2 regions of the Streptomyces sp. NPDC053750 genome follow, and region 2 is predicted to be linked to the other one. Evidence: riboswitches for the same ligand, from Rfam matches in the RefSeq annotation. Region 2 holds a riboswitch; the other holds the start of a gene.

Region 1 (9,657 bases), on a different contig from region 2:
TCATCTACATCCCGATCAAGCTGGGCGGGTTCGACGACATCTTCGCCTCGGCCGGTGACAAGTTCACCGAAGCGGGCAAGGGCGGCCTGGTCCCGGACGCGACGGGGCAGTGGACGTACGCCACCCTGGCGCTCGGCTCGGCGCTCGCGCTCTTCATGTACCCGCACTCGATCACCGCGACGCTGTCCTCGCGCAGCCGCGAGGTGATCCGCCGCAACACCACGATCCTGCCGCTGTACTCGCTGATGCTGGGCCTGCTCGCGCTGCTGGGCTTCATGGCGATCGCGGCCGGGGTCAAGGTGGACAACGGCCAGCTGGCGATCCCGCAGCTGTTCGAGAACATGTTCCCGGACTGGTTCGCGGGCGTGGCCTTCGCGGCGATCGGCATCGGCGCCCTGGTCCCGGCGGCGATCATGTCGATCGCGGCCGCGAACCTCTTCACCCGCAACATCTACAAGGACTTCATCAAGCCGGACGCCACCCCGGCCCAGGAGACCAAGGTCTCCAAGCTGGTGTCCCTGCTGGTGAAGGTGGGCGCGCTGGTCTTCGTCCTCGGCATGGACAAGACGGTCGCGATCAACTTCCAGCTGCTCGGCGGCATCTGGATCCTGCAGACCTTCCCGGCCCTGGTCGGCGGCCTGTTCACCCGCTGGTTCCACCGCTGGGCACTGCTCGGCGGCTGGGCGGTCGGCATGATCTACGGCACGGTCGCCGCGTACGGGGTGGCCTCGCCGACGCAGAAGCACTTCGGCGGCTCCTCGAAGGAGATCCCGGGCATCGGCGAGATCGGCTACATCGGCCTCACCGCCTTCGTACTGAACGTACTGGTCACCGTGGTCCTCACCTTCGTCCTGAAGGCCGTCAAGGCACCCGAGGGCGTCGACGAGACCAAGCCGGGCGACTACACGGCGGACGCGGGCGACCCGGGCGTGGAGGTGGAGCTCCCGCCGGCCACGGCGGGCTCCTCGCACTGATCGCCGGTTCGAGACGGGCCGTCGGAGAAATCCGGCGGCCTGTTGTCGTACCCGTCGGGCACACTCGGCCCCATGGACTTCGAGATCCGGCAGGCGGCACCTGGCGAGTACGACGCCCTCGGCGAGATCACCGCGGGGGCCTATCTCCGCGACGGGCTCCTCGACTTCGGGGAGAGCGACGCGTACCTCGGCGAGCTGCGGAACGTGGCCAAGCGGGCGGCGGCGGCCGAGGTGCTGGTCGCCGCTGCGGACGGCCGGGTGCTCGGCGGCGTGACCTTCGTGCCCCGCGGCGGCCCCATGGCCGACATCGCCGGGTCCGGCGAGGCGGAGATACGCATGCTCGCCGTCACCCGTGAGGCACGCGGCCGCGGGGTCGGCGAGGCGCTCGTGCGGGCCTGCGTCGACCGCGCCCGGGCCGTCGAGGGCTGCGTGCGCGTGGTGCTGTCGACCCAGCGGACGATGCGCACCGCCCACCGCCTCTACGAACGGCTGGGCTTCACCCGCACCCCGGGGCGCGACTGGAACCCGCTGCCGGAGCTCGACGACATCACTCTGCTCACCTATGAGCTGACACTCTGAGACCGGCGCGACACAACATCTGGGGGTGCTCACGGAACCCGACACAAGATGTATGCTCTTGCTCGCTGTCGCCGCAGGGGAATCCGGTGCGAATCCGGAACTGTCCCGCAACGGTGTACTTGCGTGTTTCCGCACGTCTTTCGCACGTGCGTCCACGCATGGTCAGTCCGAGGACCTGCCGACAGTGCGCCCGGCCGTCCCGGCCCGGGTGCCATGACGTCCGGGCCTCGTGGAGTGGGCCGGTGGACGCGACGCCGCGTGCGCTCGTGAGCTGCCCCCTGCCCTCCGCCAGGCCCCGTGCCGAGCGAGGGAGTGCCCCACGTGACCATCGCGCCAGCCGATCCGGCTTCAGCGACCCCGGCGACGGCGACCGAGGAACCCGACGGTCCCGGTGCCGCCCTGCTGCGGACGCTGACCGGGCTGACCGCCGACCTCCCCGGCGCCGACCCCGGCCGGGTCGCCGCCGCCGCACTGCGCGGCCGGTCCGCGCACGCCGACGAGACGGAGCTGCGGGAGCTGGCCACGGAGGCCGCGGCCGGCCTGATCGCGGAGGACCCCGCGTACTCCCGGCTGGCCGCCCGGCTGCTGACCACCGGCATCCGCGCCGAGGCCGCCTCCCAGGGCGTCACGACCTTCACCGAGTCCGTCGCCACCGGCCACCGCGAGGGTCTGATCGCCGACCGCACCGCCGCGTTCGTACGGCTGCACGCGGACCGTCTGGACGCGCTGATCGACCCGTCCGCCGACGACCGCTTCGGCTACTTCGGCCTGCGCACGGTGCACAGCCGGTACCTGCTGCGGCACCCGATCACCCGCAAGGTCGTCGAGACGCCCCAGCACTTCATGCTGCGGGTGGCCGCCGGGCTCGCCGAGGACGACACCGCCCGCTCGGCGGAGGAAGTCGCCGCGCTCTACGGCCTGATGAGCCGCCTCGACTACCTGCCCTCCTCCCCCACCCTCTTCAACTCCGGCACCCGGCACGCCCAGATGTCGTCCTGCTACCTCCTGGACTCCCCCAAGGACGAGCTGGACTCCCTCTACGACCGCTACCACCAGGTCGCCAACCTCTCCAAGCACGCGGGCGGCATCGGCATCGCCTACTCCCGCGTCCGCGCCCGCGGTTCGCTGATCCGCGGCACCAACGGGCACTCCAACGGCATCGTCCCGTTCCTCAAGACGCTGGACGCCTCGGTCGCCGCGGTGAACCAGGGCGGCCGGCGCAAGGGCGCGGCGGCGGTCTACCTGGAGACCTGGCACGCGGACATCGAGGAGTTCCTGGAGCTCCGCGACAACACCGGCGAGGACGCCCGCCGCACGCACAACCTGAACCTCGCGCACTGGGTGCCGGACGAGTTCATGCGCCGGGTGGACGCCGACGGGCAGTGGTCGCTGTTCTCGCCCTCGGACGTGCCCGAGCTGGTCGACCTGTACGGCGAGGAGTTCGACGCCGCCTACCGCAAGGCCGAGGCCGCGGGCCTGGCCCGTAGGACGCTTCCCGCCAGGGAGCTGTACGGCCGCATGATGCGCACCCTCGCCCAGACCGGCAACGGCTGGATGACCTTCAAGGACACCGCCAACCGCACCGCCAACCAGACCGCCGAGCCCGGTCACGTCATCCACTCCTCCAACCTCTGCACGGAGATCCTGGAGGTCACCGACGACGGCGAGACGGCCGTCTGCAACCTGGGCTCGGTGAACCTGGGCGCGTTCGTCGACGTGGCCGAGGGCGACATCGACTGGGAGCGGCTGGACGCCACCGTCCGCACCGCCGTCACCTTCCTCGACCGGGTCGTCGACATCAACTTCTACCCGACCGAGCAGGCGGGCCGCTCCAACGCCCGCTGGCGCCCGGTCGGCCTCGGCGCGATGGGCCTCCAGGACGTCTTCTTCCAGCTGCGGCTGCCCTTCGACTCCCCCGAGGCGCGCACCCTCTCCACCCGTATCGCCGAGCGGATCATGCTCGCCGCGTACGAGACCTCCGCCGACCTCGCCGAGCGCAACGGCCCGTTGCCGGCCTGGGACAAGACCCGCACCGCCCGGGGCGTGCTGCACCCGGACCACTACGGCGTCGAGCAGGCCTGGCCGGAGCGCTGGGCGGCGCTGCGCGAGCGCATGGCCACGACCGGGCTGCGCAACTCCCTGCTCCTCGCCATCGCGCCGACCGCCACCATCGCCTCCATCGCCGGCGTCTACGAGTGCATCGAGCCGCAGGTGTCCAACCTGTTCAAGCGCGAGACCCTGTCCGGCGAGTTCCTCCAGGTCAACTCGTACCTGGTGGACGACCTCAAGCGGCTCGGCGTGTGGGACGCGCGCACCCGTGAGGCGCTGCGCGAGGCGAACGGCTCGGTGCAGGGCTTCACCTGGATTCCCGAGGACGTGCGCGCGCTGTACCGCACCGCCTGGGAGATCCCCCAGCGCGGCCTGATCGACATGGCCGCCGCCCGCACCCCGTACCTCGACCAGGCCCAGTCGCTGAACCTGTTCCTGGAGACGCCGACCATCGGGAAGCTCTCCTCGATGTACGCGTACGCCTGGAAGCAGGGCCTGAAGACCACGTACTACCTGCGCTCCCGCCCGGCGACCCGCATCGCCCGCGCCGCCGCCCGGGCCACCGCCCCCGTGCAGCAGACCCCCGACCCCGAAGCGGTCGCCTGCTCCCTGGAAAACCCCGAGTCCTGCGAGGCCTGCCAGTAATGAACGACACCACCAAGAACCTGCTCGACCCGGGCTTCGAACTGACCCTGCGCCCCATGCGCTACCCGGACTTCTACGAGCGCTACCGGGACGCCATCAAGAACACCTGGCACGTCGAGGAGGTCGACCTCCACTCGGACGTCGCCGACCTCGCGAAGCTCAGCCCCGAGGAGCAGCACCTGATCGGCCGGCTGGTGGCCTTCTTCGCCACCGGTGACTCGATCGTGGCGAACAACCTGGTGCTCACCCTCTACAAGCACATCAACTCCCCCGAGGCACGGCTGTACCTGTCGCGGCAGCTGTTCGAGGAGGCCGTCCACGTCCAGTTCTATCTGACGCTGCTGGACACCTACCTGCCCGACCCGGAGGACCGCGCCGCGGCCTTCGCCGCCGTGGAGAACATCCCCTCCATCCGCGAGAAGGCCGAGTTCTGCTTCAAGTGGATGGACTCGGTCGAGTCGATCGACCGCCTGGAGACCCAGGCCGACCGCCGCCGCTTCCTGCTCAACCTCATCTGCTTCGCCGCGTGCATCGAGGGCCTCTTCTTCTACGGCGCCTTCGCCTACGTCTACTGGTTCCGCAGCCGGGGCCTGCTGCACGGCCTGGCCACCGGCACCAACTGGGTGTTCCGGGACGAGACCATGCACATGTCCTTCGCCTTCGACGTGGTCGACACCGTCCGCAAGGAGGAGCCGGACCTCTTCGACGACGCGCTGCGGCAGCAGGTCACCGACATGCTGCGGGAGGCCGTCGAGGCCGAGCTGCAGTTCGCGCGCGACCTGTGCGGTGACGGCCTCCCGGGCATGAACACCGACTCGATGCGGCAGTACCTCGAGTGCGTCGCCGACCAGCGCCTGACGCGCCTCGGTTTCGCCCCGGTGTACGGCTCCGAGAACCCCTTCTCCTTCATGGAGCTGCAGGGCGTTCAGGAGTTGACCAACTTCTTCGAGCGGCGTCCCTCGGCGTACCAGGTGGCGGTGGAGGGCACCGTCGACCTGGACGAGGACTTCTGAGTCTCCTCTCCCTCCCGGACGTCCTCCTGGGCCTCCCTGAGCTGACGGTCGATGCGCCTGTCGCGCACGATGCCGATCACCGAGGGGAGGACCATGAGGACGAGGAGTCCGAAGGTCACGAGCATTCCGATCAGGGCTTCGATCTGGTTTCCGGTCATGACACCACTGTCGCGCCGGACACTCCTGACCGGGAGTGGCAGGACTGCCGTGGGACCTCGATTTCCTGCCACTTCCGAGGCACACTGGCGGCATGCTGCAGAACGTGGCCGCCGTCCTGCTGGACGGTGCGCATCCCTTCGAACTCGGTGTGATCTGCGAGGTCTTCGGCATCGACCGGAGCGACGAGGGCCTGCCGGGGTACGACTTCGCGGTGGTGTCGGCGGAGGGCCCCTCGCTGAGCACCCATGTCGGCGGGCTGACCGTCTCCACGCCGTACGGGCTGGACCGGCTGGAGGAGGCCGACCTGATCGCCGTGCCGGCGGGCAGCGACTACGTCCGCCGGGAGTACCCGCCCGAGCTGCTGGACGCCCTGCGGCGGGCGGTGGACCGGGGCGCGCGGGTGCTGAGCGTGTGCTCCGGGGTCTTCGTGCTGGGCGCCGCGGGGCTGCTGGACGGGCGGCGGTGCGCGGTGCACTGGCACCACGCGGCCGAGCTGGCCCGGCAGTATCCGCGGGTGGCCGTCTCGCCCGACGTGCTCTACGTGGACGAGGACCCGGTGATCACCAGTGCCGGCACCGCCGCCGGCATCGACGCCTGTCTGCACATCGTCCGCAAGGAGCAGGGGCCGGAGGTCGCCAACAAGATCGCCCGGCGCATGGTCGTACCGCCGCACCGGGACGGCGGGCAGGCGCAGTACATCGAACGTCCGCTGCCGCGATCCTCCTGCGACACCGTCGGCGAGGTGCTGGCCTGGATGCAGGAGCACCTCGACGAGGAGGTCACCGTCGACCAGCTCGCGGCCCGGGCGCACATGTCCCCGCGCACGTTCGCCCGCCGCTTCCAGCAGGAGACGGGTACGACTCCCTACCGCTGGATCCTGCGCCAGCGTGTGCTGCTGGCCCAGCGGCTGCTGGAGGCGACGGACGAGACGATGGACGCGATCGCCTGGCGCACCGGCTTCGGTACGGCGGCGGCCCTCAGGCACCAGTTCGTCAGGGCCCTGGGGACCACGCCGCACGCCTACCGGCGCACCTTCAGGGGACCCGAGGCGGCCGCCTGAGCGTCACCTCGCCACCGGCCTGACCAGCAGGTCGTGCGGACGGAGGGTGATACCCACGCGGACCGCGTCGTTCGAACCGGCCACCTGCTCGAAGCGGTACTTCGTGGCGAGCGCCGCCGTGATCAGCGTCAGCTGGGCCATCGAGAAGTGGTCGCTGGGGCACTTGCGATTGCCCACGCTGAACGGCTTCATGGCGTATTTCGGCACATCCCCGGCACGTTCCGGAATCCAACGGTCCGGGTCGAACTCCAGGTTGTCGGCGTACGACTTCGGATCGCGCTGGATTGCGTACGGACTGTAGATGATGTCCGAACCGGCTGGAATGCGATAGCCACCGAGTTCGGTCTCGACCACCGCGCGCCGCGTCAATACCCATACGGCCGGACGCAAACGCATGGCCTCCAGGATGACATTGCCGGTGTGGGTGAGACTGCGGACGTCCTCGAATACCACGGGACGCCCGCCGGTGACCGCTTCGACTTCGTCGCGTATGCGGTCGGCATGTACCGGGTGTTCGGCAAGTGCCTGGAGCAACCACATGATCGTGGATGCGATGGTTTCACTGCCGGGGGTGAGTATCGCGACGACCTGGTCGTGGATCTCCTGCTCCCCGATCGGGTCGCCATTGTCGTCCTTCGCCTCCAGCAATGCCGTCAGCAAATCGTCCGGCTTTTGACCAGATGCGCGACGCTCGGCGATGATCTCGTCGACCAGGAGATGCAAATCGGCCAGGGCGTTGTTGAATTTCCGGTTGGCCGGCAGCGGCAGCCGGTAGAGGGGTCCCAGCGGGACCACCATCCGCCGGTACATGCCCCGGAAGACGGTGGCGAGCGCGACGCACAGCCGCTCGGCCCGCTCGTCCATGTACTGGCCGCGCAGCAGGCAGCGGGCCGCGACGCGCACGGCGACGCGGAAGGACTCGGAGGTGGCGTCGACGGTCCGGCCCGGCCGCCAGCGCTCGGTGAGCGCGTGCGCCTCCTCCTCCATGATGGGCCCGTAGGCCGGGATGGCGTCGAGCCTGAAGGCGGGCTGGATGGTGCGCCGCTGACGCCGGTGCAGCGGACCGTTGGCGGTCGCCACGCCCTCCTTGCCGAGCAGGCCCTCCAGCGACTCCCAGAGCGGGCCGGCTATGTGGTAGTCGGGACTCAGCGCCAGGGCGCCGGTGAGCTCCGGCGCGGTGACCGCGTAGACGGTCTTCGGGCCGAGCTTGATGCGAACGATGTCACCGTGGTCGCGCAGCTGGGACATGTACGCCAGCGGGTCGCGGGCCAGCTTCCAGCCGTGGCCGAGAAGAGGGACGCCACCACCCGCGACGGGCGGCTCGCGCAGCTCGGGCGGCGCTTCGGGACGGGTCTCGGGGTTGACGGACTCGACGGTCATTTCTCACCTGCCGCTTCGTTGTTGACGTACGGGGGCGTGGACCGGTCGTCCCAGCTGTCGACCATGTAACGGCCGGACTCGTGGTGGAACCAGTAGACGGAACTGAACCAGTTCCGCATATTGCCGACGTTGGCCCGCACGGCGCCGCTGAGTTCTTTTCCGCGTACGGTTCCGTCGGCGAGACCGTCGGCGAACCGCAACGCGTCCTGTTCCGCGGCGAGGAATTCGGTAATGCATTCCTCGACGCGCCGCCGGACTTCTCCTATGGCTTCTTCCAGAGTCAGCCCGTGATGAGTTATGAGACTGATGCCGAGATTATGGACCTCATCCCCCGCTATTTCCTTCGGCAGCGAGCAGAGGTCGTTGTACCAGGCCGCGAATTCCTGGCTCAGCAGCGCCGGGCGACGATATGCCGGGTGTTTCCTGACGGCGTCCGGAAGCTCGCAGCCCGAGCTCGGCTCCAGCAGGTCGGTCCAGATCCAGTGCGCGAAGGTGAGCCGGCGCAGCTCGAGATACTCCTCGACGCCGGGCACGATACCGCGGGTGCGGTTGTGGAATTCACGGTCGTACGCCTCGATCACGGCGTGGAAGTGCCGGGCGAACCGGGCGTTCCACGTCGCCGGCGCCGGCAGGAAGGCGTACAGCCGGCGCACGGTGTCGGCGAACCCGGCGACCAGCGTGTCCTCGTGGTGCAGATGGTCTTCGGGGGAGTCGAGTGCCATGTGCAGCCGGTCCCGCAGCCGTCGCCAGGCGACGGGGCGGCCGTGGACGATGTCCCGGTCGTGCCGGTCGTCCCAGACGAAGAACCACGCGCTGTAGTCCGCTATCGCCTGCATGACCTCGTCGGGGGCGCCCAGGTAGTAGCCCGCCATGAGGTCCGTGTAGCACAGGCCGTCGGCATATTCCTCGACCTTGTCCGCCGGCATGAGCCGTTTTTCCAGCAGCCACGCGCGTGTCTTCCTCTGTAGCTTCGGCCAATACGGGTGCAGTTGCCGGGGAAAAACCGCCTCGATCACCGGGAGACGGAGCGATGAAGGTACCGCGATCGCGGTCGGTGTCGCTGTGGTGCCGTGTGAGAAAGCATGCACGAACAAACCCCTCTCAGCCGCCGATGGCGCACCCCTCTCGCTGAGCGGGGCGTGCGCCGTTGCGTATCCCCGCGCTTCCTATTCAGCACCACAACTGACCGTTCTGGGAACGGATTTGCTTCATTCACTACCCCCTGTGCCGGAATCCTCCTGTTGTGTGGCAGGTTCCCAGCAGACGGCAGACGGCAGACGGCAGACGAACGGCGCCCGCTCAGGATGAGACCCGAACGGGCGCCGTGCGCACAGGAGATGCGGGAGATGGGAGGGGCCGCTGATGCGGCGTCAGTCGTTCGCGACCACGGGGTAGCGCGGCTCGTTCTCGGCCATCTGCCGCAGCGCGTCCTTGCGTTCACGCTTGGAGAGCCGGTCGATGTAGAGGTACCCGTACAGGTGGTCGGTCTCGTGCTGCAAACACCGTGCGAAGTAGCCGGTGCCGCGCACCTTGATGGGGTTGCCCTGCTCGTCCTGCCCGGTCACCTCGGCGTAGTCGGGGCGGGCGAGCGGCGCGTAGGCAGTCGGGACGGACAGGCAGCCCTCGTTGCTGTCGTCCAGGCGGCGCCGGTCGGCGGGCAGTTCGACGAGCCTGGGGTTGCAGACCACGCCGACGTGGCGGACGCCCTCGTCGTCGGGGCAGTCGTAGACGAAGACCTTCTTGGCGACGCCGATCTGGTTGGCGGCCAGGCCCACGCCCTCGGCGGTGCGCTGGCTGG
Region 2 (9,657 bases):
CCGCCATGGCCGCGCTGTCGGTGTCCAGGTCGTCGGTGCCGGTGGCCACGGCGGCCAGCTTCCAGGCGAGCTGCTCCTCGCGTGGCAGCCGGTCGGCGCTGGGGTGGACACGGACGTGGTGCTCGATCACGGGACTCCTCGTGGGGTGCGGACGGTCAGGCCGGTGCTGGTGTGATCGACGGTGCCCGCTGCGAGGTGGCCGTGCCACCTTTCCAGTCTGCGGAATCCGTACATCCCGGAGCTGCGAATCTGCGAATCCTGCGAAGACGGCGAATGCTATCTTCGCAGGCAGGGGCTCCCGGAATGCTCTCGAAACGTCCCCTTTCCCGGCTTGCGACAAGGATGTGCGCCGTGCCTCGAGAAGCGGCCGACCGTAAGGTCTACGCCCATGCGAAGCTGCGCCGGCTGCGCCGTGAGCACGGCATGAACCAGGTCGACATGGCCCGTGCCCTCGCCATTTCCACCAGTTACGCCAACCAGATCGAGCAGGGCACGCGCCCGCTCACCGCCTCCGTGCTGCTGCGGATCGCGGAGGTCTTCGGGGTCGACGCGGAGTTCTTCTCCGACGCCGACGAGGACCGGCTCGCCACGGACCTGCGGGCCGCGGTGGCCGACGAGGCGTGCGGGGTGCCGCCGCTCGCGCCCGAGGAGATCGCCGAGGCCGCGCGCGACCACCCCGAGGTGGCACGGGCCCTGGTGGCCCTGCACCGCCGCTACCGTGACACGGTCGAGCAGGCCGCCGCCCTCGGTGCTCCGGGGACGACGGAGGCGCTGCTGCCTCTCGCCGAGCCGCACGACGAGGTGCGGGACTTCTTCTACGCCCACCACAACCACTTCGAGCCCCTCGACACCGAGGCCGAGCGGACCGCCGAGAGACTCGGCCTGCGTCCGGGCAAGGCGGCGGACCCGCTGACGGCACTGCTGGCCGAGCGCCACCAGGTCCGCGTCGTCCAGGCCGCACCGGGGCGGGCCGGTGACGCGCGGCGCTTCGCCCGCGAGACCGGGCTGCTGTTCCTCTCCCCCTGGCTGAGCGACGGCCAGCGCGCCTTCCAGCTCGCCACGCAGCTCGCCCTGCTGGAGCACGGGCCACTCCTCGATCAGCTCGTCACGGGTGCCACGGGGCTGACCTCGCCGGAGTCGGCGGCGCTGGCCCGGATCGGGCTGGCGAACTACTTCGCCGGCGCGCTGCTCATGCCGTACGGCGCCTTCCTCACGGTGGCGGAAGAGGTGCGCTACGACATCGAGCTGCTGTCCGCCCGCTTCGGCGTCGGCTTCGAGACGGTCTGCCACCGCCTGAGCACCCTTCAGCGCACCGGACGGCGAGGGGTGCCCTTCTCCTTCCTTCGCGTCGACCGGGCCGGCAACATCTCCAAGCGGCAGTCCGCGACCGACTTCCACTTCTCCCGGCTCGGCGGCACCTGCCCGCTGTGGACCGTGTACGAGGCGTTCTCCTCGCCCGGCAGAATCCTCACCCAGGTCGCGGAGATGCCCGACGGCAAGCGGTACTTCTGGGTCGCCCGCACCATCATCCGGGGCGGGTTCGGCCATCACGCACCGCGCGCCGAGTTCGCCGTCGCGCTCGGCTGCGAGCTGCGCCACGCCCACCGCCTCGTCTACTCCGAGGGCATCGCTCTCGACGACCCGCGCGCCGCCACCCCGATCGGTCTCGGCTGCCGGATCTGCGAACGCCGCGACTGCGCGCAACGGGCCCGGCCACCGGCGGGCGGGCGGCTGGCCGTCGATCCGGACCGGCGGACCTACGTGCCGTATCCGGTGGAGAGCACGGCGCCGTGAGGGCGCCGGGGCCCTCATGCAGCGGTGCCGTGCGCATGCCGAGACCTCAGGCAGCGGTGCCGTGAGGGCGCCGAGCCCTCAGGAAGACGTACCTCGGTGGCGGCGCAACAGCTCGGCGACGGCTCGGCGCAGGGCGGCGGCCTCGTCCTTCGCGGCCTCCGTCCCGTGCTCGGGGACGTCTGCCCGTCCGGCCTCCGAGCAGTCCCCGGCGCCCAGAAGGGTTCCGCGGACGGGCTCGGGTGCCGCGACCAGTCCTTCCAGGTCATCGAGAAGCTGCTCGGTTCTTCGCAGCTTCTCGCTCAGGCTCCGGATGCGGGCGCTCTGACCGCCCATCTGCCTTCGGCTCGCCAGGAGTTGCTCGTACTCCGCAACCGGGAGAGCGACCGCTTCCACTCCTCCCACGGTGATGCGTGACGGCTGTGGACGTCTGGGCATCACGTCCTCCGTTCCCCGTTCCAGTAGTCATACCGTCGAACGCGACGGGCCCCGGATCGGTTCCGGAGCCCGTCGCGTTCCGCATCGGTCAGCGGTGGCGGAAGACGGGCGGCCGCTTGTCGGCGAAGGCGGCCATGCCTTCCTTCTGGTCGGCGGTGGCGAACACCGCGTGGAAGAGGCGCCGCTCGAACCGGACGCCCTCGGTGAGCGTCGTCTCGAAGGCACGGCCGACGGCCTCCTTCGCCATCATGGTGACCGGCAGCGACATGCCGGCCACCGTCTCGGCGACCGCCATCGCCTCCCCGAGCAGTTCACCGGCCGGCACGACGCGGGATACCAGCCCCGCCCGCTCCGCCTCGGCGGCGTCCATGGTGCGGCCCGTGAGGCACAGTTCCATGGCCTTGGCCTTGCCCACGGCGCGGGTCAGCCGCTGGGAGCCGCCGATGCCCGGGATCACCCCGAGTTTGATCTCGGGCTGGCCGAAGACGGCGGTGTCGGCGGCGAGCAGGATGTCGCACAGCATGGCCAGCTCGCAGCCACCGCCGAGCGCGTACCCGGACACGGCCGCGACGGTCGGCGTCCGCAACTGTCCCAGCCGGTCCCAGGCGGCGAACCAGTCGGTGAGGTACATGTCCATGTACCCCTGCGGCTGCATTTCCTTGATGTCGGCGCCGGCCGCGAACGCCTTCGCCGAGCCGGTGACGACGATGCAGCCGCAGTCCGGGTCCCGGTCGAGTCTCTCGGTCGCGGCCACGACCTCGTTCATCACCTGGAGATTCAGGGCGTTGAGGGCCTTCGGCCGGTTGAGCGTGAGGAGGGCGGTGCGTCCCTTGCGCTCGACCAGGATCGTCTCGTAGTCGGTGGTCATGTGGCTGTCTCTCCGCTCCGGTCCCTGATGGTGCGTACGACGCCGGAGAAGTCCTCCGCGTCGCCGACCCGTTCGGCGTATGTCGCGTACAGTTCGGCCGCGCGCAGGCCGAGTTCCGCGTGCACGCCGCCCTCGCGGACGGCGTTGGCGGCCAGGCCCAGGTCCTTGGCCATCAGGGAGGCGGCGAAGCCCGGCCGGTAGTCGCGGTTGGCGGGGCTGGTCGGCACCGGGCCGGGGACGGGGCAGTTGACGCTGAGTGCCCAGCACTGGCCGGACGCGGTGGAGGCCACGTCGTACAGCGCCTGATGGGACAGGCCGAGGCTCTCGCCGAGGACGAACGCCTCGCTGACGGCGATCATGGAGACGCCGAGGATCATGTTGTTGCAGATCTTGGCGGCCTGGCCGGCGCCCGGGCCACCGCAGTGCACGGCCTTCTTCCCCATGGCCTCCAGCAGAGGGCGCGCCTCGGCGAACTCGCCCTCTCCACCACCGGCCATGAAGGTCAGGGTGGCGGCCTCCGCCCCGACCACACCGCCGGACACGGGCGCGTCCAGCGCCCGCATACCGGCGGCGATGGCCCGATCATGGGCCGTGCGCGCGTCGACGACATCGATGGTGGAGCAGTCGACGAAGAGGGTGCCGGGGCGGGCCGCAGTGAGGATGTCGTCGTAGAGGCCCAGGACGTGGCGTCCGGCGGGCAACATGCTGACGACCACGTCGGCGGCGGCGACGGCCTCGGCCGCGGACGGGACGGGCTCCACACCGGCCTGGGCGGCGGCCTCGACGGCCGCGGGGACCAGGTCGTGGCCGAGCACCCGGTGGCCGGCCTTCGTCAGGTTGGCGGCCATCGGGCCGCCCATGTGTCCGAGTCCGACGAATGCGACGGTCCGGCTCACCAGGCCACCTCCTCGGTGGTGTCGGCTGCGTCGGCTAGGCCGAGTTCCCGCTCGCCGAGGGGCGCGAAGAAGCGCTCGACGTCCACGTCGGTGACCTCGACGAGGGTCGCGGGCGACCAGTGGGGGTTCCGGTCCTTGTCGATGACCTGGGCGCGGACGCCCTCGACCAGGTCCGGGGCGTGCAGACAGGCCAGGGAGACGCGGTACTCCTGGTCGAGGACGCGCTCCAGCGGTCCGAGCCGTCGGGCGCGGCGCACGGCGGCCAGGGTGACCTTGAGCGCGGTCGGGGACTTGAGGAGGAGGGTCTCGGCGGTCTTCTTGGCGGCCGGGCCGCCCTGCGCGAGGAGCCGCTGGACGATCTCCTCGACGGTGTCGGCGGAGAAGCAGGCGTCGATCCAGCTCCTGTGGCCGGCGAGTTCCCCCGGCGGCGGATCCTGAACGTGACGCCGGAGGGCCTCGCGCACCGGCAGTTCGGCGAGGTCGTCGGCGAAGGACCGGAGCGAGGCGGAGGGCATGTACTGGTCGGCGAGTCCGCACAGCAGAGCGTCGGCCGCTCCGATCTGTCCGCCCGTCAGCGCGAGATACGTGCCCAGCTCTCCCGGTGCGAGGGCGAGCAGATGGGTTCCGCCGACGTCGGGGACGAAGCCGATACCGGTTTCCGGCATGGCGATCCTCGACCGTTCGGTGACGATCCGGACGCTGCCGTGCGCGGACACGCCGACCCCGCCGCCCATGACGATGCCGTCCATGACGGCGACGTACGGCTTCGGGTAACGCGCGATGCGGGCATTGAGGCGGTACTCGTCGCGCCAGAAGGCGGCCGAGGCGCTGCCGTCCCCGTCGCGGGCGTCGTCGTGGATGGCGCGGATGTCACCGCCGGCGCACAGGCCGCGCTCCCCCTCTCCGGTGATGACGACGGTCTCGACGGCCGGATCCTGCTCCCACTCCGTGAGCTTCGCGTCGATCCGGAGCACCATGTCGTGGGTGAGGGAGTTCAGAGCCCGAGGGCGGTTGAGAGCGATGTGGGCGGCCCGGCCGCTCGTGCGGAACAGGACGTCGCTCACCGGAACGCCTCCGTCAGGCCGCGGGCCACGATGACGCGCATGATCTCGTTCGTTCCTTCCAGGATCTGGTGGACGCGCAGGTCACGGACAATCTTCTCGATGCCGTACTCGCTGAGGTAGCCGTATCCGCCGTGCAGTTGGAGTGCGCGGTCGGCGACGGAGTAGCCGGTGTCGGTGGCGAACCGCTTGGCCATCGCGCACAGGTACGGCGCCTGCGGATCGCCCCGGTCGAGTGCCTGGGCTGCCTGCTGGACCAGGGCGCGTGCGGCGGTGAGCTCGGTCGCCATGTCGGCCAGGCGGAAACGCAGGGCCTGGGCGTCCAGGAGCCGCTGCCCGAACGCCTCGCGGTCGGCGAGGTGGGCCAGGCTGCGGTCGAGCGCGCTGCGGGCGCCGCCCAGGGAGCAGGCGGCGATGCCGAGACGGCCGCCGTTGAGGCCGCTCATGGCGATGCGGAAGCCCTCGCCCTCGCGGCCGAGGAGCCGGTCGGCGGGCAGGCGGACGCCGTCCAGGACGACCTGGCGGGTGGGCTGTGCGTTCCAGCCCATCTTCCGTTCGTTCGGTCCGAAGGAGAGGCCGGCGTCGTCCTTGTCGACGACGAACGCGGACACGCCGTCGGCGCCTTCGGTGCCGGTGCGGGCCATGACGACGTACAGCTGGGAGGTCCCGGCCCCGGAGATGAACTGCTTCACGCCGGTGAGTACCCAGCCGTCGCCGTCCCGTACGGCCCTGCTGGTGAGGGCCGCCGCGTCGGAGCCGGCGCCCGGCTCGGTCAGGCAGTAGCTGGCGAGATCCTCCATGGCGCACAGGCGCGGCAGCCACCGTTCGCGCTGGGCGTCGTCGCCGTAGCGGTCGATCATCCAGGCGACCATGTTATGGATGGAGAGGTAGCCCGCGAGGGACGGGCAGCCGGAGGCGAGGGTCTCGAAGACGAGGACGCCGTCGGAGCGGGTGAGGCCGCTGCCGCCGGACTCCTCGCGGACGTAGACGCCGCCGAGGCCGAGCCCGGCCGCCTTACGCAGTACGTCCACCGGGAAGTGCTTGTCACGGTCCCAGTCCAGGGCGTGCGGGGCGAGGTGGTCCTGGGCGAAGTCCAGGGTGGTCTCGACGAGGGCCTGCTGGTCCTCGGTGAGCAGGGTGCTGTTCATGGCCGCTCAGCCCATCGTGGGGATCGTGAAGCTCGCGCCCTCCCGCAGGCCGGCGGGCCAGCGGGAGGTGACCGTCTTCGTCCGCGTGTAAAAGCGGATCGCGTCCGGGCCGTGCTGGTTGAGGTCGCCGAAGCCGGAGCGCTTCCAGCCGCCGAAGGTGTGGTAGGCGACCGGCACCGGGATGGGCACGTTGACGCCGACCATGCCGGTGTTCACGCGCCGGGTGAAGTCGCGTGCGGTGTCGCCGTCCCGGGTGAAGATCGCCACGCCGTTGCCGAAGGTGTGCTCGCTGGGCAGGCGCAGCGCCTCCTCGTAGTCGGCGGCACGTACGACACACAGCACGGGGCCGAAGATCTCCTCCTGGTAGACGCGCATGGCGGGCGTCACCCGGTCGAAGAGGGAGGCGCCGGCGAAGAAGCCGTTCTCGTGCCCTTCCAGGACGAAGTCCCGCCCGTCCACGACGAGGTCCGCGCCCTCCTCGACCCCGAGGTCGACGTAGGAGCGGACCCGGTCCACGGCGTCCCGGCCGACCAGGGGGCCGAAGTCGGCCTCGGGGTCGTCGCTGCGGCCGATCCGCAGCGCGGCGATGCGCTCCTTGAGCCGGGCCACGAGGGCGTCGGCGGTCTCCTCCCCCACCGGGACGGCGACGGAGATCGCCATGCACCGCTCCCCCGCCGAGCCGTACCCGGCGCCGATCAGCGCATCCACGGCCTGGTCGAGATCGGCGTCCGGCATCACGATCATGTGGTTCTTGGCGCCGCCGAAGCACTGGGCGCGCTTGCCGCGGGCGGCGGCGGTGGCGTAGACGTGCGCGGCGACCGGGGTGGAGCCGACGAAGCCGAGGGCGGCCACGCGGGGATCGTCGAGGAGGGTGTCGACGGTCTCCCGGGCGCCGTTGACGACGTTGAGGACGCCGGGCGGCAGTCCCGCCTCCAGGAACAGCTCGGCGAGCCGCAGCGGAACGGACGGGTCCCGTTCGGACGGCTTGAGGATGAAGGCGTTGCCGCAGGCCAGCGCGGGGGCCGCCTTCCACAGGGGGATCATCGCCGGGAAGTTGAAGGGGGTGACCCCGGCGACCACGCCGAGCGGGGCGCGCAGGGAGTGGACATCGATGCCGGTGCCCGCGTTGTCGGTGAACTCGCCCTTGAGGAGGTGCGGGATGCCCGCCGCGAACTCGACGACCTCCACCCCGCGTTGGATGTCGCCGTGCGCGTCGGCGATCGTCTTGCCGTGCTCGGCGGACAGCAGCCGGGCCAGCGCGTCCTTCTCCCGCTCGACGAGCTGGAGGAAGCACATCATGACCCGGGCGCGGCGCTGCGGGTTCCATTCGCCCCACTCGCGTTGCGCGTGGACCGCGTCGGCGATGACCGCCTCGGTCTCGGCGCGGTTCGCGAGGGGCACCAGGGCCTGCACCTCGCCGGTGTTGGGGTCGTACACCTCGCCGAAGGACCCCGAGGTGCCCGGGGTGCGCTTGCCGCCGACGAAGTGGGTCAACTCGCGCACGGAGGCGCGTTCGTGCTCGCGGACCATGACTGCCTGCTCTCGTCAGGAGGGATCCGGGGATGGCGCACGCCGGTCCGCGCACGCGCACGCAAGTGGCGTACGGATGCCGGGGCGCGAGATCGCGTATGGCCGGAGTCCCGTCAGACGGCGGGCTCACCAGGGTCGTGGGTACACACCGGTGCCATGCGTGTCAGCTCCATCCTCGTGGAAAACACGGAACATCCCGCGGCCGGTATCCTGACTCCCAGATCAGCGCACGCCGTCCGCCTTCCCGACATCCTGCTCGTCAGTGGCGTCCTGCTCGACGGCGTGCTCCCCGGTCACAGTGGCGGGACCGTGCCGGAATCACACCGGCTTCCCTGCACCGCGGGCCTTGTGCTCGCGACTATATAGTTGGACGTCCTAGTAAATCCAGTACCGGGAGCGTGTGCCACGGACACCGCTGGTCAGCGGGGTTCGGAATCAGCCGTCCGGGGTTCGGCGAAGCGCACGGGAGCGCGGAAGCGGGCCTTGCGCGCGGCTCGCCGGAAGGTGGTCAGCACCGCCGGCCCCGCCAGCAGGATGCACACGAGATTGGTGACCGCCCGGCCGGTGTCCCAGCCGAGGGACGTGGCGATGTCGAAGGCGATGTAGCGCTGCCACTGCTCGGTGAAGGGCAGGCCGGGCAGGTAGGCGATGGAGCTGTTCGGGTCCAGGGAGAACGGCCAGAAGGAGAGGTTGAGGAGGAAGCCGAAGAGATAGCCGGACAGCGACCCGTAGACGGCCAGCATCAGCACCTCGCGGCGGCCCGAGGCCCGGGGAAGGAAACCGGCGAGCATCCCGACGAAGGCGCAGCCGAACATCTGGTACGGCATCCAGGGCCCGACCCCGCCGGTGATGAGGGCCGAGGCGAACAGGGAGGTGCAGCCCAGGGTGAAGCCGAAGCCGGGGCCGTAGACCCGGCCGGCCAGGACCAGGACGAAGAAGACGGTCTCGATGCCCGCGGTTCCGGCGCCCAGCGGACGCAGGGCCGCGTTCACGGCGGACAGGACCCCCAGCATGGCGAGGGCCTTGGAGTCGATACCGCCCTCGGCGATCTCCGAGAGGATCACGCACAGGACGAGGACCAGGAGCACGCCGAAGATGAGCGGGGGCACGTAGTTCGAGCCGAACTTCCCGGGGGCGACCAGGAACGGCCAGAAGAAGGCGACGACACCGAGGAACGCCGCCAAGGTCATGACGACGCCGACGCGTGGGGTCAGTCGGATGGCGGCGGTGGTCGTCATGGTCGGGCCGCCTTCACCTGGTCGACGGTCAGATAGGGCAGCGGGGCGAGGATCTTCGCCGTCTGGGGCGCGAACACGGGCGAGGAGACGATGACGTCGGTGGTCGGGCCGTCGTCGACGACGTCCCCCTCGGCCATGACGACGACGCGGTCGGCGGCGCGGGCGGCGAACTCGACGTCGTGAGTGGAGATCACCACCGTCCTGCCCTCCGCCGCGAGGGCGTTCACGACACCGATCAATGCGGTCTTCGCCCGGTAGTCCAGGCCGCGGGTCGGCTCGTCCAGGAGGACGACCTCGGGCGCCGCGGACAGCTGGATGGCCAGGACGAGAGCCAGCTTCTGTCCCTCCGACAGGTCGCGGGGGTGGGTGGCGTCGTCGATGCCCGGGGCGAGCCGGTCCAGGACGGTGCGGGCCTTCGTCGTGGTGCCCGACTCGGTGTCCGCCTGGTCGAGTTCCTGCTTGACGCTCTCCAGGTAGAGCAGGTCGGAGGGGGTCTGCGGGACCAGTCCGACGAGTTGGCGGGACCGGGTGGCGGGAACGTCGCGCGGATCGGGGCCGTCGGCCAGCTTCACCGTCCCGGCGCGGCGCGGGCCCGACCCCTGCAGGGCCCACAGGAGGGAGGACTTGCCGGAGCCGTTGCGGCCCATGAGGGCGGTCACCTCGCCCGCGTACAGGTCGAGGTCGACC

What was found. Region 2 has a riboswitch for cobalamin ahead of ACIGO6_RS06090 (CoA-acylating methylmalonate-semialdehyde dehydrogenase). Riboswitches for the same ligand answer to the same signal wherever they lie in the genome.
Region 1: linked by a shared signal. The riboswitch ahead of ACIGO6_RS19100 (ribonucleoside-diphosphate reductase subunit alpha) and the one ahead of ACIGO6_RS06090 (CoA-acylating methylmalonate-semialdehyde dehydrogenase) in region 2 are both predicted to bind cobalamin.

What each region holds. Positions count from the first base shown of each region.
Region 1 is NZ_JBITXB010000006.1:173,966-183,622, forward strand. It holds gene mctP (monocarboxylate uptake permease MctP) at 1-974, shown strand, start outside; gene ACIGO6_RS19095 (GNAT family N-acetyltransferase) at 1,047-1,553, shown strand; cobalamin riboswitch at 1,596-1,751, shown strand; gene ACIGO6_RS19100 (ribonucleoside-diphosphate reductase subunit alpha) at 1,875-4,247, shown strand; gene ACIGO6_RS19105 (ribonucleotide-diphosphate reductase subunit beta) at 4,247-5,260, shown strand; gene ACIGO6_RS19110 (hypothetical protein) at 5,173-5,418, opposite strand; gene ACIGO6_RS19115 (GlxA family transcriptional regulator) at 5,511-6,479, shown strand; gene ACIGO6_RS19120 (cytochrome P450) at 6,483-7,859, opposite strand; gene cyc1 (epi-isozizaene synthase) at 7,856-8,947, opposite strand; gene def (peptide deformylase) at 9,230-9,657, opposite strand, start outside.
Region 2 is NZ_JBITXB010000002.1:151,041-160,697, reverse strand. It holds gene ACIGO6_RS06125 (MmgE/PrpD family protein) at 1-130, opposite strand, end outside; gene ACIGO6_RS06120 (short-chain fatty acyl-CoA regulator family protein) at 352-1,794, shown strand; gene ACIGO6_RS06115 (hypothetical protein) at 1,891-2,208, shown strand; gene ACIGO6_RS06110 (enoyl-CoA hydratase) at 2,318-3,097, opposite strand; gene mmsB (3-hydroxyisobutyrate dehydrogenase) at 3,094-3,993, opposite strand; gene ACIGO6_RS06100 (enoyl-CoA hydratase/isomerase family protein) at 3,990-5,057, opposite strand; gene ACIGO6_RS06095 (acyl-CoA dehydrogenase family protein) at 5,054-6,202, opposite strand; gene ACIGO6_RS06090 (CoA-acylating methylmalonate-semialdehyde dehydrogenase) at 6,209-7,732, opposite strand; cobalamin riboswitch at 7,915-8,096, opposite strand; gene ACIGO6_RS06085 (ECF transporter S component) at 8,152-8,970, opposite strand; gene ACIGO6_RS06080 (ABC transporter ATP-binding protein) at 8,967-9,657, opposite strand, start outside.